3 regions of the Sporosarcina sp. P29 genome follow, and region 3 is predicted to be linked to each of the others. Evidence: riboswitches for the same ligand, from Rfam matches in the RefSeq annotation. Region 3 holds a riboswitch; each other region holds the start of a gene.
The links. A riboswitch is a leader RNA that binds a small molecule or an ion and turns the genes downstream of it on or off. The one in region 3 is predicted to bind thiamine pyrophosphate.

Region 1: it holds a riboswitch for thiamine pyrophosphate, as region 3 does, so the genes downstream of both, CSV68_RS09600 (ECF transporter S component) here and thiM (hydroxyethylthiazole kinase) in region 3, are expected to answer to the same signal.
Region 2: it holds a riboswitch for thiamine pyrophosphate, as region 3 does, so the genes downstream of both, CSV68_RS05730 (ABC transporter ATP-binding protein) here and thiM (hydroxyethylthiazole kinase) in region 3, are expected to answer to the same signal.

Annotation. Positions count from the first base shown of each region.
Region 1 covers NZ_PDYX01000009.1:33,336-41,884, forward strand. The annotation lists gene CSV68_RS09565 (TetR/AcrR family transcriptional regulator) at 1-177, shown strand, start outside; gene CSV68_RS09570 (biotin transporter BioY) at 474-1,025, shown strand; gene CSV68_RS09575 (universal stress protein) at 1,212-1,625, shown strand; gene CSV68_RS09580 (universal stress protein) at 1,893-2,303, shown strand; gene CSV68_RS09585 (DUF6526 family protein) at 2,491-2,925, shown strand; gene CSV68_RS09590 (energy-coupling factor transporter transmembrane component T family protein) at 2,998-3,768, opposite strand; gene CSV68_RS09595 (ABC transporter ATP-binding protein) at 3,746-5,212, opposite strand; gene CSV68_RS09600 (ECF transporter S component) at 5,234-5,803, opposite strand; TPP riboswitch at 5,886-5,997, opposite strand; gene CSV68_RS09605 (exonuclease domain-containing protein) at 6,185-6,757, shown strand; gene CSV68_RS09610 (multicopper oxidase family protein) at 6,962-8,470, shown strand.
Region 2 covers NZ_PDYX01000004.1:136,418-144,966, forward strand. The annotation lists gene CSV68_RS05710 (YARHG domain-containing protein) at 1-184, opposite strand, end outside; gene CSV68_RS05715 (S8 family peptidase) at 471-1,985, shown strand; gene CSV68_RS05720 (ABC transporter substrate-binding protein) at 2,053-3,093, opposite strand; gene CSV68_RS05725 (ABC transporter permease) at 3,090-3,842, opposite strand; gene CSV68_RS05730 (ABC transporter ATP-binding protein) at 3,839-4,609, opposite strand; TPP riboswitch at 4,695-4,792, opposite strand; cobalamin riboswitch at 4,934-5,121, shown strand; gene CSV68_RS05735 (DUF4430 domain-containing protein) at 5,244-8,549, shown strand, end outside.
Region 3 covers NZ_PDYX01000005.1:168,968-177,516, reverse strand. The annotation lists gene CSV68_RS06915 (sensor histidine kinase) at 1-840, shown strand, start outside; gene CSV68_RS06910 (response regulator transcription factor) at 844-1,455, shown strand; gene CSV68_RS06905 (D-serine ammonia-lyase) at 1,507-2,802, shown strand; gene thiW (energy coupling factor transporter S component ThiW) at 2,962-3,450, opposite strand; gene thiE (thiamine phosphate synthase) at 3,462-4,121, opposite strand; gene thiD (bifunctional hydroxymethylpyrimidine kinase/phosphomethylpyrimidine kinase) at 4,121-4,936, opposite strand; gene thiM (hydroxyethylthiazole kinase) at 4,956-5,726, opposite strand; TPP riboswitch at 5,789-5,886, opposite strand; gene CSV68_RS06880 (DUF3238 domain-containing protein) at 6,079-7,275, shown strand; gene CSV68_RS06875 (Ger(x)C family spore germination protein) at 7,331-8,473, opposite strand; gene CSV68_RS06870 (spore germination protein) at 8,470-8,549, opposite strand, start outside.

The sequences.
Region 1 (8,549 bases), on a different contig from region 3:
ACGGAAGAAGCAAGACTTGGTTACTTTCATACTACTGTAAATTTCGGTGTGGTCGCTGCAGCCCTAGTTGGAGCGATTGAATACCTAGCGATTACTAAACTTTGGCCAGGCTCTCATACACCAGATGAACTGGCTGAAGAGATCACACACTTATTTTTACATGGGTTGAAAAAATAACTGGTGAATTGGAGGATAAGCTCTCTTGTAGAGTTAATGCATTTTGATCTTTCGAAGACCTTCAAAATATGTTGTAGCCTATACTGAATTAGGGTTTCTACGGATGTTGAAGTAAATTCACAAATATACTATACGATAGTAGACTTCTACCGGAGTAATAACTAAATAGCTACTGTATTTTTAATGTACTCTTTGAGTAAACAAACTATCACATAGGATTGACACAACTATTTATATACTATAAAATCAATGTCAACACTACTTGGATAATGGTTTACTCAAAGGGGATTAAAGAAATGATGGACTCGAGAAATAAATTAAAAATGATGATTGTAACCGCGTTATTCGCGGCCATTATCGGCATTATGGCACAGCTAACAATTCCACTTCCACTAGTTCCGATCACAGGACAAACACTTGCAGTCGGTTTAGCGGCAACTATTTTAGGTTCACGTTATGGAACGATCTCTGTATTAGTATATTTAGCGATGGGAGCGGTAGGAATGCCAGTATTCTCAGGTATGTCTTCGGGATTAGGTGTAATCTTTGGACCGACTGGCGGATTTTTGATTGGCTTTATTCCAACCGCATTTATTACGGGTTATTATATGGAGCGGACAAGTTTCAAACTACCCAATGCGATTATCGCCAATATACTTGGAATGTTCGTTGCGTTAGCGTTTGGTACAGTATGGCTAAAGTTTATCGCGGAACTTTCTTGGACAGCTGCTATCATGGCAGGCTTTGTTCCGTTCTTAATCGGGGGATTCATCAAAGCTTTTCTTGCAGCATGGGCTGGAATTATGGTTCGAGGCAGATTGCTCGCCAACCGCTTATTGCTCGCATAATTTAATTTTAAATCATGTAAAAACGTTAATTCATATACTATGAGTTAACGTTTTTTAGTAGATGGGTTAGTTCTTTGTGTTTTCATATTAGTCGGATAAGAAGAGCAGTTGGAACACTGAATACTCTAGCGTTCTGATATATACTACTAATAATAAGTATTTTAAATACTGGGAGGGGCTGTTAGTATGAAAATTGCTGTAGCTATAGATGGTTCAGAACATGCTTTTCGTGCAGCGAAATATGCGCTGACGCTTTTAGGGAATAGACAAGACGCAGAGCTTGAAGTGATTTCTGTAACCGACTATAACAAAGTGGAGGATGAACAACACCTGTTGCAAAACCTTAAAAGTTTATCGTTGTATCAAGATCGAATTGTAAGACCAGTAGTCGAGTTGGCGGGAAAAGCGGGAGTTAAAACCACTATCACGCTGTTGCGAGGGAATCCAGATCAAGAAATCATTAAGCATCTGCAAACGGACGATGTTGAACACTTGGTACTTGGTAGCCGTGGAATGAACATGATGCAAGAATTGGCGCTCGGTAGTGTAAGTCGCAGTGTTATGGAGCAAGCAAATTGTCCAGTAACCATCGTCAAATAAATGAAGTCGCCATATAGTCTGGTGTACTAGGCTTTTATGGCGATTTTAATTTAAATAGGATTTACTGTTTTATAAGAAGCAGATAGTTGGATTTTCGTTAAGTACTTGGTAGAATGGTTTTGGATTGTTAGAATAGCTACTTAGTATTGGACTACATGATCCGTGAAGAGGGTATAGAACTTGAGAATGGAATGTTATGTTGGTGACAGAAGCTGAAAGAAAATCTCAATTATAAAATTGAAGAAAGTAGTTTTAGGAGGTTTTATCATGAAGATTGCTGTGGCGGTAGATGGCTCAGATAATTCATTACGGGCAACAGATTATGCGATTATGTTAATGCAACAATTTTCTGGGGCGAAACTGGAATTGATCCATGTAATCGACTTCAATAAAGAAGATGAGCGATTATTAAAACAAAGTCCTAATAGTCTTGATAAGTATCAAAAGAAAAAGTTGCAATCTGCATTGAAGTTAGTAAAGGATAAAGGAATAGTAGCAGAAGTTACAGTTCTTCAAGGAAATCCGCATCAGCAAATCATTAAGCATGTAAACACTAATGAAATTGATCATCTCATTCTTAGTAGTCGTGGTTTAAGATTACTTAAAAATTTAGTCATGGGTAGCGTCAGTCAAAAAGTAATCAAACATGTGAACAGCTCTGTCACGATAATTAAATAAATACTATAAAACAAAACTGCCATAGCGTATCGTTAAGATAGCTATGGCAGTTTTTTGAGTCAGGTTAACATAGCAGGAAGGCTCCGTGACTCATATTGAAACGGTTGTCCTAATGAAAAGCAATTACGCACACATCTTGCACTAAATAAGATATAATACCCCTATCGGTATATAAGGGGTGACAAGAATGAAAGAACAATCGTATGAAAATCATACACGTGTAACGCCATTGCAACACTATATTTGGTTGCCTTTAAGCTTTGTATTGCTTTTGACAACAGCAATCTATGGAATTTATCAATTTGTAAAATACGGTTTCTCAATACAGATTCTGCTATTATTTGCTGTTACCGTTCTCGCTATTATTCCAGGAATGCTCGCACGTATTTATGCATTGTCTTTGCAAGATCGATTAATCGTCACAGAAGAACAGCTTCGTTACTTTATGCTGACAGGTAACCGTTTAGCTACAAAATTGACGAAGTCACAATTGATTGCATTGCGATTTGCTTCAGATGAAGAGCTCGTGGAGCTTGCGGATCGAGCAGTAGTTGAAGGGCTGTCACCTGATGAAATAAAGAAATCCGTGAAGTCATGGAGAGCAGATCATCAGCGGGTGTAATGAAAAAGAGAGCACAAGATCTGAACTAGATCTGTGCTCTCTCTTTATATGGTCACATACTTTATGTGTTGATTATCGGTAAACTGATAGTAAAAAAGCTGAACATAAACAACTTATCATGACAAGTAAAAACACCCTATCTATTGTATTATACCGTGTAGGATAATAATACGTCCTCGCAGCCCCCATCTGATATTGCTTCGCTTCCATCGCAACTGCAATGCGTTGTGCGCGACGTATACTTTGGGCAAATAGAGGAACGGTATAGGATTGCAAACGTTCATACAACCCTTTAACCCCTTTTGAAAACTGGATATTCCGTACTTTCAACGCGTTCCTGCGAATTTGTAGTTCCTCAGTTACAGCGGGAATTAAACGAAAAGCTGCAATGAAACTATACGCATATTTGGACGGCAGACGAAACTGCTGCATCATCGCATAAAAGAATAGTACGGGTTGGATTGTTAAGATAAACGTAAAGCCGACGAAGCCGAATGAAAGGGACTTACTTCCAAGCAAAAGCGCATGTTGAATGCTTTCTTCGGAAATCTTGAATAATCCCCATTGCCATAATACTGCTTCACCCTTACCGAACAACAACATTGTCAACCCAGTGGACAGGAAAGAAATGACTAACGGAATTGAGAGTAATGAAAGTTTCTTCAGTGAATAGCCGCTAAATACATAAAACAATATTCCGTATAAAACTGCTTGTGAGATAGCAAAAGGCAAACTTTGATTCACGAGCGTAATAATCAAGAACGCAAAAAACACAATGAATTTTAGCGCGGGATTGACCCGAAATAACCAGGTTTTGCGTTTAGGTGTGAACCAATTGAACATTCTTCGCACCTCCTGCCACATTAGCCGTATGTAGTACGCCGTCCACTACAGTCCAAATAGCTGTGGCAAAGTTCACTACAATTTCCGAATCATGCGTAACCATCAAAATGGTCATGCCTTCGGTGCGCAGTTGTTCTAACTTCTCGAGAATGGCGAAAGTGTTTCGTGCATCCTGTCCGAAAGTAGGCTCATCAAGTAACAAGATATCCGTATGAGGGGTAAGAGCAGTTGCTACACTCAAACGCCGCTTTTGACCCGTCGATAGCTGATAAGGGTGACGTGAAACAGAATATGGTAAGTTAAATGAGCGTATGAGTTCCTTCGCATAATGTTCGGCATCTGCTTTTGGCATACCGTGCAAAGATACGGTTAACTCTTCCGTAATAGAGTTCGTCACAAATTGCAGCTCGGGGTTTTGAAAGACGAGCGATAGACCTTTAGGAAGTTGTCGTTTCTTCTTTTTCCATATAATTGGCACGCCGTTTACTTCATAGACACCGTTAGTCCGAAGTAGTTGCATGAGAGATAGAAGCAATGTGCTTTTACCAGAACCATTTTCTCCAACAATCGTAATCCAGTCACCAGCCTGTACGGTCGCCTGTTTGACAGAAATCTTCTCCGCTTGACCACGATAGCCGTGAAAATCTTGAATCTGAATTTTCTCTTGAGATGCAACTGCTTGACGATTTTTCGTCATCGATTGAAATGCTTTGGACGTTTTATATTCTTCCCAAACACCCGGATACCAAATGCCATAGCGTTTCAGTTCTTGCTGGAAGTTTGCGAAGATCTCTGCAGGCGACCCATCTGCTATCATAACCCCATGATCATTAAACAGCACCACGCGATCAACCCAGTCAGCAATCAAATCAATTTTATGTTCTACAATAATCACGGTTTTATCAGCGGTCGCTTCTTTAATAGAAGTCCAAATCTGTTGCGTGCCTTCCGGATCTAGTAAGGCAGATGGTTCATCCAAAAATAGCACGTCAGGTTCCAGCAGTAAAACAGAAGCCAATGCTAAACGCTGCTTCATACCTTGAGACATTTCATTGATAGGCGTATGAGGGTCTTTTACATGTAAGTCTACACGTTTCAATACCTCTTCAATACGAAGAGTCATTTCTTCACGTGGGACTTGAAGATTCTCCAAAACGAATGCGAGTTCTTCATCGACATAGGTCATACAGAACTGTGTATCCGGGTCTTGGAAAACGAATCCCCACGAGTCAGGCAACTGAATGTCTTTTACTTTCATTGGCAGTTCGATAGAGTTTGGTATAATGCCGCTTAATACTTGGAGTAAAGTAGATTTCCCCGAACCACTAGGGCCGAGCATGAGAACTTTTTCACCAGGCCGAACAGAGAAGGAGAGGTCTTTAAAGAGCAAACCATCTTCTCCTGGAAACTTTAATCGTAAATCGGTAACGCTGATGTTATTCATAGTAGGATCATTCCTCCGCGTTTACTGATCAAGCAACGTATATTCTTTCTTATCAACAGGTCGAATTAACGATGTCACGCCTGTAGCTTCTAGCGCTCTTACAATATATACAGCGAAAATACCTGTGAAGATGAACGCGCTAATAGCACGTAGTCCGTATTTCACAATGAGTGCCCATGTTTCGAGTGCTGCATATCCATAAATTAAATCGAGTCCGAAACTTGCAAGACATGAAGCGATACCTGCTAACCCAGCGATCATAATGGAATAGCGTTTATAACGGAATGCAGCAAACAGTAATTCAGCAGCAAGTCCCTGTGCAAATCCATACATCAATACTTCAATACCATGACCAGCAAACGCAGACAATGAAGCTCCTGCTATACTTGCGATGAATGCAGTACCTGGCTTTCGCAATAATAAAAAGGCAAATGGCCCTACCATAAACCACATACCGTAAAGCAGTTGACGCGCAACAGGCATGATCGGTTTGACGACCGTATATAAATCATCCCAAAACTTCATTAACACTCCAAACACCACACCGATCATGATAGTGATCAATAAATCGGTAAACTTTAACTTCTTCATACTCTTCCACTCCCTCTTATTTTTTCATACAAAAAAGCCGTCTGAAGAGCAGACGGCCGAGGAAGGAAAGAGATTCCTGTATAATTCCATCGATCACGCTCTCTACGCTGGCATTACCCAGATCAGATTAACGGTCAGCAGTGGATTAACCTGCTATCTCAGCCTGATTCTCTCAAGCACCCGTACGGACAATTATGTAAGCAATCCTAGTATACAACACGTTGAATTGTGTGGCAACTTATGAAATTACTACACGTTTACTAAATTGGCAGCAGTTTAAATTGAACATATAGTATTGAAATCCTGATATACTAAAAGGATAGAGATGATTATAATTAAATTCAAAATACAATGTAAATAGAGTGTAAAAGGAGTTTGTACATGACAAAACTTATCGCGTTTATTGACGTGGAGACGACAGGTATGAGTGCCGAGGCGAGTGAAGTAATCGAGTTAGGCGTGATGCTTGGTGAGTACGATAATAATCGTATTGTTCGGGTGGCTGATGAGTATTGCGAGTTCCAAGAACCGTTCTATTCGATCTCTTCGACCATTACGAATCTCACGGGCATTACCGATCAAATGGTAAGAGGGAAGTCGCTGGATATGGATAGAATCCTGAAAATACTAGATCAAGCAGATGGTATAGTAGCACATAACGCATCATTTGATAGGGGATTCGTCAGTCGACTATTGCCTGAAACGCTCGACATGGATTGGTATTGCTCCGTCCGACAAATCAAATGGAAAAATTACGGCTTTGAGAATGGTAAACTGCAACAATTGCTGAGAGCGCACCGAATTCAAGTGCATAATGCTCACAGAGCGCTAGACGATGCAAAGAATCTTGCGGTATTGTTGAACTCGTCCAATCCTCATCTGGCGGATGATACATTCATCTCCTATTTGATCAATAAAGCGCCGATGAAGAAACCAGCTAAAACAAGATTTTAATAGTGGTGAAAGATGTCCGGGAAGTACTTCCTTGGCATCTTTTTTTATTGATGACTAGTTTTCACAATCACTTCAGTAGCCTTTAGGCATTTTTCTATAAAAAATGGCAGAAGCAAATCAATTATAATGCGTCACTCGTGCATAGTTTTTCCATATGTTATTGCTATACTAATCTTGAAATCAATAGACAAAGGGGATTTATAAATGAGTAAAAAAATTCAAACCGTTATGTTTATAATGAGCGCATTATTAATCAGTGGTTGTAGTGACGATGCGCAATCGAATGATCAGAACAATCGACACATGATGAATCAAAATAGTAACGAAGGAAATCATCACATGACGGATGACTCTACAATGGGAAACGGACATATGAGCCATGACAATGTAGTAAGTTTAAAAGACTCGACAGGTGAAAATGAATTAAATATCCCACCATTGCTAACTAGTGATGCGACAGATCGAACTGAATATACTATCAAAGCGCAAACAGGTAAGGTAGAAATATTTGATGGAGTTACTACAGAAACATTGGGTTATAATGGTGACCTATTAGGGCCAGTTCTTCAGTTTAAAAAAGGTGAAACGGTAAAAATCCACACAATAAATGAATTAGATGAAGAAACAACATTTCATTGGCATGGTTTAGAAGTTTCTGGTGAAGCAGATGGTGGACCGCATAAAACACTTAAACCAGGTGAAAAAGAACTAATAGAATTTGAAGTGACACAAGAGGCAGCTACGTTATGGTTTCATCCACACCCAGAGGGCAAGACATCCGAACAAGTATACAAAGGACTTGCAGGGTTGATATATATTGAGGATTCTAATTCAGCGAAATTAGAAATTCCTAAAGAATACGGAAAAAATGATATACCTTTAGTTTTCCAAGATCGAGTTTTCGATGAGCAAGGTCAATTAGATTATAAATCGGTCATGAACGAAGATGGGACGATAGGGGATACATTATTGGTCAATGGTACGGTAAATCCTGTATTAACAGTAGGTAAGGAACAAGTGCGTCTTCGATTACTAAATGGATCAAACGCGAGGAATTTCACTTTCAAATTGAATACAGGTGAATCATTTGTTCAAATCGCGACAGATGGCGGTTTCTTGAATAAACCCGTCAAATTGAATGAAGTAACTTTGACGCCATCCGAGCGGGCAGAGATAATTATTGATTTCTCACAACTTAAGTCTACAGATAGTCTGTCTTTAATGAATGAAGATGGCTCCATCCTTTTACCGTTTGATGTATTGGATCAAGAAGTAGAAGATACACAAACAACAGAGCGACTAAATGATTTTGCCGTAACGGACGAAGAAAAAAACATGCCGGTAACGAAGAATATAGAGCTTTTCGGGATGATGGAACATGTTGAAATAAACGGAAAGAAATTCGATCCAAACAGAATAGATTTTACTCAAAAGCAAGGCGTGACAGAAGTATGGGAGATCTATAATAAGAAAGATATGATGGGTGGTATGATTCACCCATTCCATATTCATGGCGCACAGTTTAAAATTCTTTCAAGAGATGGAGTAGAACCTCAAGAGAATGAACGAGGATGGAAGGATAGTATTGCTGTTCATCCTGGAGAAAAAGTGAAAATCGCCATCCAGTTTAAGCATAAAGGTGTGTATATGTTCCATTGTCATATTTTAGAGCATGAAGACAACGGAATGATGGGACAAATAGAAGTGAAATAAAATAATTGGGGAGATAGCCAGTGAAATGTTCATTTCACTGGCTATCTTAAGTTTTTTATGAAATAGCGCAAGTGCAAAT
Region 2 (8,549 bases), on a different contig from region 3:
TTTCCATAAGATAATAGCTTGTAATTGCAACTAGTACAACCACTATTAATACAATGGGAGACAGCAATGTTTTTAGTAACGACCGTTTTTTATTGGAATAGCGTGATGCAAGGAGTGCTTTACAGTTTGTACAGTACTCTTGCTGTTTTGTATTCATTTCATTACATATCGGACACTTTTTCATATAAATTCTCCTACTTCATGCTATGGCTCTATCATTTGAACGCAAGTATAGATACCAATGTAGTCAAGATTATACTATGACTGACGGGATTATTCTAGAAGTAAGGAAGATTGTTGCATACAGGGAGTAGGTCGCAGGATATTCATTACAGTGGATTTTTCAAAATCCGTCATTTAAAGTAGTCCTATTCTATGAGTAAGATGTATGAAGATGGTAAATGGTGAGTTATAATGGTTTAAAAGAATCCCATATTACTAAAGTGTGGCAGGGAAGAAAAGAGGGGCGAATGAGAAGACGGCATCATATAGTTTTGAGTGTATGCATTGGATTGCTGGCGTTACTTGGTTTTCAAGGGATAGTCAGTGCGGAAGATTTTTCAAATGAATTATTGGTAGAGTATGCAGAAAGTCGTCAGACATTTTCTATGGATGGAATCGTACCCGGAGTAGAAAGCCGTGAAACAATTACGGATGAAGTAGAGTTATGGAGCTTTACAGATTCAGATGACATGCTGTTAATGAAAGAACAATTACTAGAAGATCCAAACGTCTTACATGTTGAGCCCAATTATGAGCGTTATTCGCATGTAGAATTCAATGATCCTATTCTTGTGAAGCAGTGGTGGATTCCCCAGATGAAGCCACAGTTGCTTTGGTCTAGGGTGCAGGAGCAAAAGAAAAAGATCGTCGTGGCGGTCATTGATTCTGGTATTGATGTACAGCATGAGGATTTACAAGGGCGTATTCAGCCGGGCGGTTATAACTTTTACGCCGATAATTCGAATGTTCAGGACGTTGATGGTCACGGAACAGCTGTCGCAGGTGTAGTCGCGGCTAAGGCTGGGAATAATCTAGGAGTAGTGGGTATTACGGGACTATATGACACCAAAATATTGCCGTTAAAAATCTCGCATTTGAACGGCCTCAGTAAATTGTCGGATAGTATCAAGGCGATTGATTACGCTATTAAGAAACAAGTCGATGTGATCAATATGAGTTACGGAAGCAGCGACCGATCCCAACTGGAGGAAAAGGTCATTCAGCGTGCAGTTGACTCGGGTATCACGGTCGTAGCATCTGCCGGGAATGATGCAACAAAGGGGAATTCGATCATGTTTCCTGCGTCCTATCCTTCAGTCATTTCAGTTGGAGCAACGGAAAGAGATAATCAGCGTGCTTCCTTTTCAAACTATAACTCTCACGTGAGCTTAGTTGCTCCGGGCGCAGCAATCACTACAACTGCAATCCATAACAGCTATACGTCGTTCAGTGGAACATCTTTCTCGGGACCCATTGTGGCGGGGGTAGCAGCTTTAGTGAAGTCTTTGAAGCCTGAAGCGACGCCTTCTGAGATTAGACAGTTACTTGAAATGACCGCGACAGACTTAGGGGTACCGGGTAAAGACATTCATTATGGTGCAGGATTAGTCAATATAGAACGACTTAGCAACGCGTTGCCAGCTTTTACAACACCCCTGCCACCATCTGAATTTACGGGCGATTTTCCTGAACTAAATGTACAAACGAATAAAGTATTCAACATCAAATTTACTAGTGAATTACTACACGGTAAAGATTATGCAAGACATATTTATATTACCCGCTCGCCAAATAGTGCAGAACGTATCGACAGTTTTACAGCGAGAGTAGATCCCATAAATAGTAAGCAATTACTCATTACACCTACTACCGAATGGCCACAAGGCGTTCATTATTTACGTGTGGATCGAGGGTTGCAGAATAAAAGTGGCGTTGCGATGAAGAAGTCGTTTGCTGTGAAGTTTACTGTACAGCCTCGCTAATTTTATATAATCGAAAAAGGCTATTGCGATCAGTCAAGGAGACTTCCGCAACAGCCTTTTTTATGTGTTACTTTGTAATTTTAGAAAACATTTCACCTGTACTGATATCTAAAATCATATCGTCGATTTCAGGTTTCGTCTTGATCATTTCCATTTCATGTAGCCAGTCTCGTACTTCTTCCCAAGACGTTTCGTCCAGTGTCCCAAATGCTTCACCTTCTGTATCCATCTTCGGCAATAAGACATTCAAACTTTCTGTTTCAATGGCTTTGTCTAACGGGAAGTTTGCTTGATCTTGGTTGTTCAGCAACAGGTCGAGAGCTTCTTCAGGCTGTTCTACCATGAATTCATAGCCTTTTTGTGCAGCTCGCCAGAACGCTTGGATTGCGTCTCGTTCTTTATCCCACGTCTCGTCACTCGTTACCAACACAATTTCACTATAATTCGGCACACCATAGTCTACTGGATTAAAATAGCGCGTTTTGAATCCTTTTGAGTTCATGACAGGCACTTCATGGTTAATGAATGTTCCGGTCACGGCATCGGCACGTTTTGAAACGAGTGAAGATTCGAGTTCAAATCCAACGTCGATCATATTCACTTTGTCATAATCACCGCCGTCATTTGTGACCATCGTTTTAATTAGAGATTCGTTTAGTGGAATCCCAGGGTAGCCAATCGTTTTGCCTTCGAGATCTTTAGGAGATTGAATCGGACTTTCCTCTAGCATGACGGTGTAATTTAGCGGTTCACGCACGATAGAAGCGATTGCTTTGATCGGAATGTCTTCATTGGCTTGCGCTAAAATGACATCCGGTTGGTAATACAGTCCAAGTGTCACTTTTCCTGCTGCGGTCAAGTTCATAGGGTCTGTCGGATTGGCAGGGAATTGAATGTCCAATTCCACGTTTTCTTCATTGAAATAGCCTTTTTCCTGGGCTACATAAATATAGCTATGTACTGCATTTGGATACCAGTCGAGCATGATGCTGACTTGTTTCTTTTCATTGTTCGGTGTCTCATCTTGATCTGTAGCGGGTGTATTATTCGTACATCCAGCTAGCAATAAAAGTAGAAACGTGAGGCTAAGGAACAGACGTTTTTTCATTGGTGATTCCTCCATTGTAAAAAGTGTTTTTCCAATACGACGACGAGTAGAAAGAACATAATACCTACTGCAGAAAGCAAGACGATCGGTGCAAATACAGCGGCACTGTCAAATTGCGTCATCATTCTTCTGCTGAAATATCCAAGTCCTGCCTGAGCGCCTAGCCATTCCCCAATAGCCGCACCAATTACACTCAGTGTGACCGCCACTTTGAGTCCAGAGAAGAAAGACGGCAAGGCGGAAGGTAGGTCTAGTTTATAGAAGATATCTTTTGTGGATGCGCCCATTGTCAGCATTAATTCACGTAAGTTTTTATCAGACGAGCGTAAGCCGTCAAAAACGCTGACGGTAATCGGGAAAAAGGTGATCAGTACGGTGACCGCCACTTTACTCCAAATACTATAGCCAAACCACAAGACGAAAATCGGCGCCAGCGCGATCACGGGAATCGTTTGCGACGCGATCAGGATAGGGTAAAACGCCTGCTCGATCGGTTTCTTACTATACATAGCAATTGCCAGTGTCGATCCGATTATGATCGAAATTGATAAGCCAATCAAAATCGTTAACGCCGTCGGAGGTAAGTGGTGGATAAACAGCTCCGCTTTCAGCTCCCATAATCGGATCAGAATCGCTGAAGGAGACGGGAAGAGAAAGCTTTTGTCGTATAGACGTGCGCTGATTTCCCATAAACCAAGTAAAATCGCAACGAAAAGTAGCGACCAACTATACGAAGTGATGTTCTTCATAACCGTGCCTCCGAACGAAGCTCGCTGATGAGTTGCTCTTTTAGTTCTATCAGTTCAGGTCGTGCTAAGTCACGCATAGTGCGTGGTCGGCTAAGAGGTACGATGACTTCGCGAATCGTCTGCACCGGTTTTTCCGCGAGTACAAAGATGCGGTCCGAGAGAAATAGTGCTTCGTCGATATCATGTGTGATGAAGACGATCGTTTTATCGAGCTTTTGCCATTGGTCGATCAGCCACTCTTGCATCGTCAGCCGTGTAATCGCATCGAGTGCGCTAAACGGCTCGTCCAGTAAGAAAATAGTGGAGCCGGTCAAGATCGTTCGCAAAAAGGAAACACGTTGTCGCATGCCGCCTGATAAATTTCCAGGGTAGGCGTTTTCTTCTCCAGGCAATCCGAAATCAGCGAGTAGTTGGATGATTTCATCAGAAGAAGGTTTACTGCCTTGAAGTTCCAGTGGCAATCGAACATTTTCAAGAATGGTTCGCCATGGCATGAGCAAATCTTGCTGCGGCATATAGCCGACTTTGCCTAACCGCTTCTCTGTCACTTCTCCGTTCAATGAAATTTCTCCACTGTCAGGATTCTCAAGCCCTGTGACGAGTCGGAACAATGTGCTTTTCCCGTAACCACTTGGCCCAATGATGCTGACGAATTCGCCTTCATTCACATGCCAATCGACTTGCTTGAAAATAGCAGTTGGTTTCGAAGCATTCGTTGCTTGATAATGAAAGGATACGTTCGTAAATTCTAAAACTTTAGTAGTCATCATTCTTACCACTTCTCATTTCTTCAAAAAATACACACAAAAAAACCACTTCTCTGTGCGAAGCGGTTGCATAGTACGGCCGAAATCCGTCATATGTCCACTTCCCTCCGCTAGCATTATCTAGTGCAGGTTCAAGGGTTAAGGCGAACGCCTCTCTCAGCTACAGCACCCCTAGTGTTTATCCATCTCTTATCGTTACATAGACTGAAAAGATAGTCAAGATAGCACAGGAATTAATTGGTCAATTATAGGAATTTGGTAAATACCGTAAACGACAAAAATCTTGCTATTGCAATTGTTATGTCGACTCCTTATGATTAAGAGTAGTTTATAGCGTATTTTGGTGTCTTGCTAGCTTGCAAGACTTAAAAAGGAATCAGGTGAAAATCCTGAACGGTCCGGCCACTGTAATTGGAAAGTGACTTCAGACAACCACTGGTATTCGTACTGGGAAGGGTGAAGTTGCGTTTGTATCCAAAAGTCAGGAGACTTACCATAATACCATGCTTACAACCTTCCGGAAAAAGGTATGTATGTTGTGTTGTATTATGTATGTCTACACACGCATCCATCCATCCTTGTCTCTTTCCGGAGGCGGGATTTTTTTATTGAAAAAAATAGGGGGTAGGAGTATTTGGGAAATAGTAAACAAGTGAATATATTGTTGTCTATGTTATTGAGCGTATTGTGGGTGCTAATGTCATTCAATCCGATTGTACATGCGAATGAACAATTCAAGTCAGAAGAAGAGAAAGTGGAAGTAGCAGACTCAGTAAAAGAATTTGATAAAGAAAGAACTGCCGGCATTTATGTAAATAATTATGAGTACGGAGAGAATGTGTTTGAATCTGCTATTACATTAGACATTGAAGCGATAGATGATAAAGGGCAAAACCTAGTGCCTAGAGTAGAAATGAACAATGTATTTATTAAACCCAATAATGAGCAGTTATACGAAATAAAACTCTCAGAAGGTTTGAATACAATTTTTTTATCAGCAATAGATTCCAAAGGTCAGAATATTAAAAGAGTATTTTACTTATCGTATAGTAAAGTAAAAGCTATTGAATTTGTACCAGCGCCAGGTCAATATACAAATGGTAGTTATACGACAGATGCAGTAAAAAAAATCCGTTCCAAAAATGGCGGTTTATTATCGTTAGGTGGTTTTGGAGGTTATTTAGTTGTCGAATTTGAAGAGCCTATAAAAAATGATCCATTAAATCCGTATGGCATAGACTTTACGGTATTCGGAAATCCTTTTGAGGTTAATGGTAAACCTGGGATCTACAATCAAGAGCCTGGGGCAGTTGAAGTTGCAGTCCATAAAGATGGCCCTTGGTATCATTTAGCTGGGTCCGAATATAAAAATGACGATACTTATACAGACTACGAAGTGACGTATTGGAATCCTGCAGGACAAAGTGAAAATGCTGGAAAATGGTTTGATAACAAAGGGAGGGAAGGTTTATTAGGCGGGCGTCGATATCCATCGCCAGACCAGTTTCCAACAGTTAATCAGGAAAAGTATACACTTAGCGGAGTTTCTATTTTAAATAATTTCTCCGCATCAGAGATTGGAACAGAGAAAAAGCAAATTAGTTACGGTTATGTGGACTCGATTCCAGTTCTTAATACGAATTATGAGCAACCAAATAATCCTTATACTACTCCAATCCAAGGATCTGGCGGAGATGCGATGGATATTAGTTGGGCTGTAGATGAGCATGGAAAGCCTATTCATTTAGAAGAAATCAAATACGTCAAAGTATATTCAGCAATTAATAAATTCTCAGGTAATCTAGGGGAAGTTTCTACAGAGATATCTGGAATGGGCGCTTCACATCCAGTTAAACAACTCCCTTCTTCTATTGAAATTAAGTCTGAACAAAACTATGAAAACCTTCCGTTGGGTAATTCAGTAAAGCTATACGCAGATGCGTATGATGCTGAAAACAAGGAAGTTATTATTCCTGAAGTAGCTTGGACAAGTTCAAATGAAGATCTAGCACGTGTCAATCCTATTACAGGAGTTGTGACGGCGATAGGTGAGGGAGAAGTAGTTATTACTGCTAGCTTAAAAGCAGATTCTACTATATCTTCTAATATACAACTGACCATTGGGCAAAAACAAATTCCTACTACTATCACTGTGAATTCTGGATCACCACATGTATCAAATGTAGGTGGCGGTATCATATATACAGCAAATGTCTTAGATCAACATGGAAATGAGATTGCGGGTATAGAAAATGGTTTTACTTGGAGTGCTCCTGAAGGAAGTCAGGTAGAAGTAAATTCATTCGGTAAAACAGAACATAAGAAAATGGTAAAAGGACTAAAACCAGGAACTGTACAAATAAAAGTAGAGTATGAAGGAATAACAGGTGGAGTAATTCATAAAGTGCTAGATCCTGATATTAGTCTAGACGTTTCTGGAACTGCATTTGTTAACTCGAAAAATCTGATATCTAAAATGGAAAAAGCTCAGCTAAAGGAATCTCTACTTAACATCCGAGCGATGAATGAAAATTATGTGAAGTTTTATGTATCAGACATAAAAAGGTTAGAAGAAAAGTCGATAACTACTACGATTGAAGCGAAAAAATATGCTATTACATTACCGGATTTATCGGATATTATCAATCTAGAGACACATGAAGGTTTCTTAATAACTCATGAGAGAATCAATGCATTGACTGCACCTCCTACATTGCGTCTAATAGGAAACTCACTTGAATTCCAAATGATGCTAACTAAAGGTAAAGACACTATTGAAAAAATTAAAGAATTTCCGAATCAACAATCAGCAATGTTCATTAGTAAATTTGAAGACCATGAGCTACAAGGAATTGATACTGCAAAGTTAGCGGCTTATGAGTTTATAGATGAAACATCCCAGTGGGTGAAGCTTGGTGGAACATATAATATAGAGGGAAAAAGCTTTGAATTTTCAGCCACACACCCAGGGAAGTTTGCGGTATTTGAAGATACCTCTATTCAAGTAGAAGAAATACCTGTGAAAGTTCGTGTAGAAGGTTTTAATAAAACGATTGTACCGTTAACGGAAATAAGCATAAAGCCATATGATATTACTCATGTGGTAGGCAACAATAAAGTAGGTAACTGGTATGTGACAGAAAAGAACCCATTGGCTATTCATGCTATTGTAAAAGCTTTGGAATCTAATGGTTTTAATGTATCGGATAAAAAGAAACTTGATATTTCCCAAGGTAATTATATAACTAGCATCGATGGATTAAAAACGTTTGATATAAATCCAGGCTTTGATGGTTGGATGTATGCAGTTAATAATCAATATATTGATAGAGGAATAGCTGATTATGCACTAGCAGCAAACGATGAAGTGACCCTTTATTTCACTACTGATTTCACATCGCAAATTTATTCGTGGTTTGATCAAGAGGAACTAACGACAACTTCTGAACAACGTGTAAATATCAGGCTGAAACAAGAAGGTGGAGTTGTAGGGGATGCAACAATACTTTTAAATGATGAACCATTTATTATAAATGGCCAAGAAGTAAAGACAAATGCAGAAGGAGTAGCGAGTATAGTATTCGCCGAGCCAGGTGAGTATCTTCTGTCAGCTGAGAAAAAGAACGGCAAATTTAGTTCGATTACTCGTCCTTACAGCAAGATTATTGTTGGTGAAAAAGCAGTAGCTGATAAACACAAAGCCAAAGTGAAAATCGATGGATTGAATGGCTCGATTCTTTCAGATACTGAAGTAACTTTCGAAACAGGCAGTACGATTGTACAAGTGGTTGAACAGTTGTTAAAAGAACAAAATATTCCTTACGAGTTGGATCAAGCGAAAAAGAATTTTGTATCGATTAACAACGTTCAAAATGGAAGTTTACATGGCAGCGATCAGTGGGTTGTGGATGTTAATGCAGGATCATCTACTTCACTAATT
Region 3 (8,549 bases):
AATATACGAAGACCAGTAGGCTTTTTTATTATTTATGGATTGCATATTGCGATCTTAATCGCGGCGATTGTTGCGGGGTTCTTTCTTGAGATTGAATTATTTTTACCGCAAATCCACTTTGTTATTATCACCGTTATTGGTGTAGTATTATTGCCTTTCAATTTGTACAATCGTCAAAAACGAGACTTACTTCAAGATCAGTTGGAGATTGCAAGGGAGCGGATATCCGAACTGATGATCATTCAAGAGCGTGAGCGTATTGCACGGGATCTCCATGACACGCTTGGGCAAAAGTTATCTATGATTGGTTTAAAAAGTGATTTGGCTTCTCGATTAATGGATCGAGATATCGAGTCTGCCAAAGCAGAGATTCAAGATATACGTCAAATTTCTAGTACGGCATTAAAAGAAGTCCGGGTTCTTGTCAGTGGGATGCGGCGTGTGAAGCTTAAAGATGAGCTGGTGCGCGTCCAACAATTGTTGAATGCGGCGGAAATCGATTTAGATGTAGAAGGAAATCCGAATTTCCCCGACGTATCTCCTATTGTAGAAAATGTACTTGTCATGTGTATGAAAGAAGCAATCAATAACGTAGCGAGACATAGTTATGCAAAGCGGTGCTGTATCATATTTGAACAGACAGAAAAGGCATTTGTAATTAAAATAAAAGATAACGGTATTGGTATCGCGCAAAATGGTTTAAATTTACCGGGAAATGGGCTTGATGGCATGAAGGAACGGTTAGAGTTCGTCAATGGTAAACTGTCCATTAAAAGTGACGGTGGAACTCAAATAAAAATCGTGGTACCTGCTGTTCTAAAGCAAATAAAGGAGGGGTAACGTATGATCCGCATTGTAATTGCAGAAGACCAAGGAATGCTGCTCGGTGCACTAGGGTCGTTGTTGAACCTGGAAGAAGATATGGAAGTAGTAGGCAAGGCTAAGAATGGTCAAGAAGCCGTGGACTTGGTTAAAAGTCTTCGGCCGGATATTTGTATAATGGATATTGAAATGCCGATTAAAACCGGCTTAGATGCAGCGGAAGAACTCCAGGATATAGAATGCCAAATTATTATTCTAACGACGTTTGCGAGGGCGGGTTATTTTGAACGAGCACGTAATGCGGGAGTTCGTGGCTATTTGCTGAAAGACAATCCGATCGAAGAACTGGTGAAATCGATTCATTCTATAATTGAAGGTCGCCGAATTTATGCACCAGAATTAATCGATATGGCATTTGAAATGAAAGAAGAAGAGAAGAATCCATTGACCGAGCGAGAAGTTCAAGTACTTAAATTGGTATCCGAGGGGAAGACTACGAAACAGATTGCGGCTGAACTGTTTTTATCACCCGGCACTGTCCGTAACTATGTCTCCACGATTCTGGATAAACTTGGTGTGCGTAATCGTATTGAAGCAATTACGTTATTTAATGAAAAAGGCTGGTTCGAATGAAATCTGCACGGGCATACATTCATAATAGGGAGTGGTTAGTGAGTGAATAAAATGACGCAAAGTGAGTGGCTTGTAAAGCTACCCTTATTACAAAGCGTGGTAGAGAAGAAGGAAGTATTATGGTGTAACCCTTCTATTGAATCAGTAAAAGCTGGCCTGTTGAAGACGCGTTTATCAAAAGACGATATAACAGACGCTAGTCATCGCCTAGAAAAATTTGCTCCCTATTTGGCAAAAGTTTTTCCTGAAACGAATCAAGGTATTATCGAATCTCCATTAACACCAATTCCAAAGATGAAGCAAGAACTTGAAACGGCATACGCTATTGATATTCCAGGCAGGCTTTTATTAAAGCAAGATAATGCGTTACCAATCTCCGGCTCAATCAAGGCGCGTGGTGGAATTTATGAGGTGCTGAAACACGCAGAGACACTTGCATTAGATAATGAGTTGCTGGATCACACAATGGATTATAGCCAATTCGATTCACCAACATTCCGTGCATTGTTTGCAAAGCACAAAATAGCTGTAGGCTCGACTGGTAATCTAGGATTGAGTATTGGCATTATGAGTGCAAAACTTGGCTTCGATGTAACGGTGCATATGTCAGCCGATGCTAAACAGTGGAAAAAAGATTTACTACGTTCAAAAGGCGTTCACGTAGTGGAGTATATAGATGATTACAGTAAGGCAGTAGAAGAAGGTCGGCGCCAGGCAGAGGCTGATCCGTCTTGTCACTTTGTGGACGATGAAAACTCTACGGATTTATTCATGGGATATGCCGTGGCGGGGGAGCGTGTAGCAGCGCAATTGAAAGAGCAGAATATTGCTGTCGATGAAGCGCATCCACTATTCGTCTATTTACCTTGCGGCGTAGGCGGTGGACCTGGCGGTGTGGCGTTCGGATTAAAACTAGCATTAGGCGATCATGTCCATTGCTTTTTCGCTGAACCGACACACTCACCGTGCATGATGATTGGAATGATGACAGGAATGCACGATCAAGTCTCGGTTACAGACTTTGGCCTGGACAATAAAACTGCGGCTGATGGATTAGCAGTCGGCACAGCTTCAGCATTTGTCGGGAAAACGATGGAACCTTTCCTGACAGGATGCTATACGGTAGAAGATCAGACATTATTCACGCTACTGAAAAAGCTAGCGGACAGCGAAGATATTTGGCTAGAACCTTCAGCACTGGCTGGTATGACAGGGCCAGTACAAGTTATTCAGTCTAAATTACCATTAGCGGACTCCAAAGATACGACACACCTCGTATGGGGAACAGGCGGAAATATGGTGCCTGAAGACGAAATGAAGGACTATTATAATTATATGATGAAATAATATACGCTATTTCCTGGGAAATCGACAAAAGATCCGCAGACATTAGTCTCTGCGGATCTTGTTTTTTGAGTGTGTAATTTAGAAGCGCCTAGATATCACGGAAGGCGTTGTGAAGTGAAAATCCGCCCTTACTATTAATTTCTGCCACACTTCATAGTCTTACTGTAAATCTTTAAATAGCTTCAATCTCAAAAGTCTTGGAGCTAATAATAGACCGATAATTGTCCCGCTCACTGTCGATACCAGAAAAGGGGGGAGGAAGAAGAAAGCCGTTACGGTTGTACCCATCAATATTTTTGCATAAGGTACCGCAAACAAAGGTGCTATCAAACCGGTGCCGATTATCTCCCCAATACCCGCACTCCAATTCCTTTTGAAACGCTGATAGAATATGCCGGCTAAAAATGCACCGATCATACCACCTGGAAATGCGAGCAGTGAACCAGTTCCGGTCAGTACGCGTACGAGTCCTGTCATAAACGCCACTATGACAGCGGCCCCCGGACCCATTACAATTGCCACTATGACATTTACAGCATGCTGTATGGGATAAGCCCTGGCGATACCAGCAGGAAATGAAACGAACGCGGAGCCGGCAACTGCGATTGCGACAAACATGGTCATGAATATCATTTTGCGTGTATTCATGTGGACATCATTCATTTCAAAAAGGAGTGAATGGTTTTTAATAAATCGCTTGCTGCATACTGTGGATCTTTCGCCGATGCAATTGCGGAAACAACAGCTACACCATCTGCCCCAGCTTGGATAATGGAGCTAGTAGTAGCCAGTGTAATGCCACCTATAGCAACTAGCGGCATGTTAGGAAACGCAGTATGGATTTCTTCTACCAAAACGGTACCTACAACGGCTGAAGCATCGAGTTTGGTCGAAGTCGGATAGATCGGACCCAGTCCTATATAATCCGCACCAATTGATTGTGCCAGTTGTACTTCTTTTGCGTTGTGGGTAGAAACTCCAAGCCATTTATCCGGACCGATTCGCCGACGCACACTGTCTGCCTGTTCGTCATCTTGTCCAACATGAACTCCGTCTGCATTAATTGCCAATGCTAGATCCACATCGTCATTGATGATGAAAGGAACGCGGTACAGTCTGCAAAGTGCCTGACACTTCTTGGCGAATCCGAGCAAAGCTTCGCCTTCAAGTGCATTCGATCCTTTTTCACGCAACTGAAAACATGTGATACCACCGCGCAGAGCTGCTTCCACTATTGCTAACGGATCCTGACTACCCGAGTTTGGTGTGCCCATTACAAAATATAAGCCTAATGCTTTCCTCACTTCCATAGTTCGCATCAGTGCATCTCCTTTTTTAGCTCACCGTATGCCCAGTGATTTGTCGGTCCGTGCCCTGAACCAATCTTTAAACCATGTTCAATCGCAGCCTGTATGAACTGCTTTGCTTCAGCGACTGCATCCGGCAACGAAAAGCCTCTCGCTAGAAAACTCGTCAAAGCTGCTGCAAATGTGCATCCAGTTCCATGTGTATCTTTCGTTTGAATCCAAGGTGTTGTCACAGTGAACGATTGACCGTCTGCGTCTGCGTAATAATCTTTTGCATCCAGCACGTCATTTCGGTGTCCGCCTTTCATCACGACGGCTTTCGCTCCCATCTGAATAAAAGCGGTTGCAGCTTGCCGAATGTCTTCGTCTGTCTGTATTTTCATTCCAGTCAGCACTTCCGCTTCAGGAATATTCGGTGTAACAATTGTAGCCAGCGGTAGTAAATGTTCTTTTAGTGCTTGAATCGCCTGTTGTTGCAATAAAGATTGTCCACCCTTTGCAATCATGACAGGGTCAATAACTAAAGGAATTGGAGGATATTCTTTTAATAGCGCAGCAACTTCAGTAATGATTTCTGCCGAAAATAGCATGCCGGTTTTACATGCTTTTACATCAAAGTCATCAAGTACTGCACGTATTTGTGCTATGACTCCGTCGGTCTGTATCGGATATACACCGTGAACGCCATGTGTGTTCTGTGCAGTCACTGCAGTGATCGCAGACGTTCCGAATACACCTAGCTCTTGGAATGTCTTTAAGTCGGCCTGAATTCCTGCACCTCCTCCGCTATCCGAACCCGCAATGGTCAATGCTACTTGTACTGTCAATTGAAAAACCTCCTGTCTATTATGCTAAAGATGTTTTCGATTCGCGATCCAATGTATGTAATATATTTAAGAAGTTCACAGCAAAGTCTCCAGGACCACGGGAAATTTTCGCTGTTTGTTCACCAGCTCGTTTATAAAATAAAAGTGCATCTGCAACGGCTTCCAAAGGATGTTCCATTCCTACTGAGAGAAAAGCACCTGTGACAGAACTGAGTAAACATCCTGTGCCGGTTATGGTAGTCATCATAGGGTGGCCGCCTGTGATAGACAATGTGGAATGGCCGTCCGTGACGATATCGACTTCGCCTGATACTGCTACGAGACAGTTGTACTTACGAGCAGTCTTTTCCGCTAGATCTTCGATGTCTGCAGAACCTTCTCCTGCGTCCACGCCTTTAGCGGTCCAGGGTACATCTGCAATCGCAGCAAGCTCCCCTGTATTACAGCGGATCAATGTGACATCTACTTCGTCCAGTACTTTCAGGACGCTAGCTTTGCGAAAAGGGGTGGCGCCTGCACCAACCGGGTCTAGTACAACAGGTTTTCCTGCTGCACGGGCACTGTTTCCGGCCAAAATCATTGCGTCCACTGTTTGTTGCTTTAACGTACCGATATTTAAAATACTGCAAGCGGCAATTTTTGCAATATCTTCTGCTTCCTCTACTGCATCCGCCATAACGGGAGAAGCGCCTATTGCTAGTAAACCATTTGCCTGGAAATTCGCAACTACAAAATTTGTAATGCAATGAACGAGCGGTTGCTTTTGACGAAGTTGTTGAATAAGCTGCATGTTTCTCTTCCTCCCTTTAAAGGTATATATACAAAAAGCCCATGCATTGATGGGCGGTTGGGTATGAAAACTACCCACTTTCCTCCGCTAGTATGTACTAGATCAGGTTCAAAGGGTTTGCGTAATTGCATCTCAGCCAATGGCACCCCTAGTGGTTGCTATGTATCAGACAGGCTAATTATATCATATACATGAAAAAGGTTAAAATGATACTGGGATAATGGGGTGGAAGTACGTGGAAATGAGCGATTGCGCATAGAGGAAGAGGTATAACTATATGCTGAATGTTACATAATTATCTGAAGGCGTATAACTGTTTCAGATGAAATAGATAAAAGGGAGCAGATCGCAAATGGAGAAATTATTCGAAATTCAACAAATGGACCATTCAATGGATGATATATCGTTTACGTGGAGTGACACAGGTGGTTATTATCGTGTCTATAAAAATGACCGTCAAGTATATGAAGGAACGGCCCCGAAGTTTACGGATGGGCAACTAGACCCGTCACATCCTTTCCAGTATACAGTGGAACGAGTAGAAGAAGGACGGGTTCGTGATGTAATTGTTATCCAGACATCTGCCCTGACTGAGGTACAAGAAGATGAACATCCTTTACAACGACTGGTGATCACGACGATTGCCGCCTCCTCACAAATTGCTCTGTCGTGGGAGTGGATTAAGGATGTGGAGAAATTCGATATTTACCGTAACGGTCAATACCTCGAAACAATTGCTGACAATCGTTTTATTGATCGCGAGGTAAGTTCTTCGGAGTCGGTCGTTTACAGTGTGTCGGCAACATGCCCGTTGATTGATAGCAATCAGAAAATGAATATCAGTAAGTCAATCGCATCAAAAGTGTATGAAGTGATTATGCCCCCGAATCCGAATAATAAACCAACAGAAGAAGTCTATACCTTTTCTGTGCGTGTAAAGCAAAGGGATCAATTACTCACACCGATAGCTGACAGAAAAAAAATAAATAAAGTGAAGCAATGGAAGTTCCGATATACGACGTTTTTAAAGGAAGATATTATAAAGAACCCAAATCTCTTTTCACCTATTTCATACTTTACGGGGGATGATCGAGACTTTAATCCGGAAGGGAAAAGTTTCCGCACCCGTGTGGATATAGAAGGACAGTTTGTCGCAGGAGATAGCACACTGCAATTTACGAAAGCAACTGGACCAACAATTGGTATGAATTATATGAAACGGTATAAACGCCATGACCATGCATCAGTAGATGGTATAGAAATAGAGCGGTTAGAAGGGAAGTCAACAGAAGTTCATTTTGCAATCAATCATGACGTGGGCAACCCACTAACTGCTTCGCCACCTATTCATTATGAATTGAAAGCTCATTTGGATCAGAATGGGAACCTGGACTTAGTTGGTTATCATAATGATGCGCCTCATCATGAGATTTATTTAGCGCTTGATGACGAGGATTGGCGCTCGGTGCATCGTACTGAAAGTGAAGGGTTGGCGTATTTGACGGGTGTGCTAGGAGATAATTATTGGCGCTATATGACGTGTAATTAACAATGAACCGCCGCAGTCCACTATGGACTGCGGCGGTTCATTTAATTAGGCTTTACTAGTCGATGGTTTCTTGAAAACTTTTCCGATCAGAATTAAGTTTTGTGACACGTACATTCAACTTTTCGATTGACTCATCTGTTAGTTCAATTACTCCGTCTTGTTCATACTTCTTCCATGTATTCAATTCCTGTCTATATAAATGTTCGGAAAATCGATAGACGTCAATGTTTTTTTCTATAGCCTCTTTGTATGTCTCTAAAATTTGTTTAGATATCTCTTCCTCTAATCTTTTCTGGATTTCTTTTATCGAAATGGAGCCTTCCTTTGTACTCAGTGATGCTTCCACATCTACTTCCACATTAAATTTCACACCGTTTTTATTGATGGGTGTAATGGTCGGATTTACTTTATCGACTATTATGGATACATGATCATCTCTTTCTGTTTTGAAAGAAATTCGACCACGTTTAGTTTTCTTCGTCATCCACTGCAATCCTCTTGCGCTAGAACCCGTAATAAATCCTTTGAAATTGTGGCGTGAAATGGACGCAATGCCTGATAAAACAGGTGCTGCAACGGACTCTTTTGAAGACTCCCAATTATCCTTTACGTTGATAAGAGGGATTGCCGCTTCGTGTCCCGGCTCGTCCAAACCGATAATCAGCTCACGTATATTCGTAGGATAGACAAACGATTCTTGTTCGTAGGAATTGTCTGGATCACCAAGTTTTGATAGGGTAAGTGCTTTGTTAATAACAGGGCGGACCAGCAACACGTCCTGCACCGGATCCTTTGTAGCATATAACCAAATTTGATAGCGCGTCTCTAGATACCGTGTAATTCTGTCAATGACTGCATTTAATTTGCCATGCTCCAACACCTTTTCCGATACAACAATGTAAGAAGCATGTCCCCAAAATACCTGCTGGTCAACGGAGTGATACAGCTGGGCAAGGGCATCATCAAATGTATCGGCCTTGGCAAATCCTACTTCTGCCTGAGGTATGTCACTCACGGGTTGTTCAGATTTTGGTGTATTGGCAAAGTCGATAATCTGTAGATATATGTGAAATTGATTATCTATATAATCAACGCCCAAGCCATTGACATACAGCATTCGCTCGGGTTCTCTCATATCCCAGCAACCCGCCAAGAATAACGTCAGACAAAGTGTAGCGAACAACGCAGCTTTTTTCATTCTCCGGTTCCTTTCTGGCGTGTTTTATCCTTTGGATGCAATACGTCAGGTCGCTTATTGTATTGTTCAGTAGGTA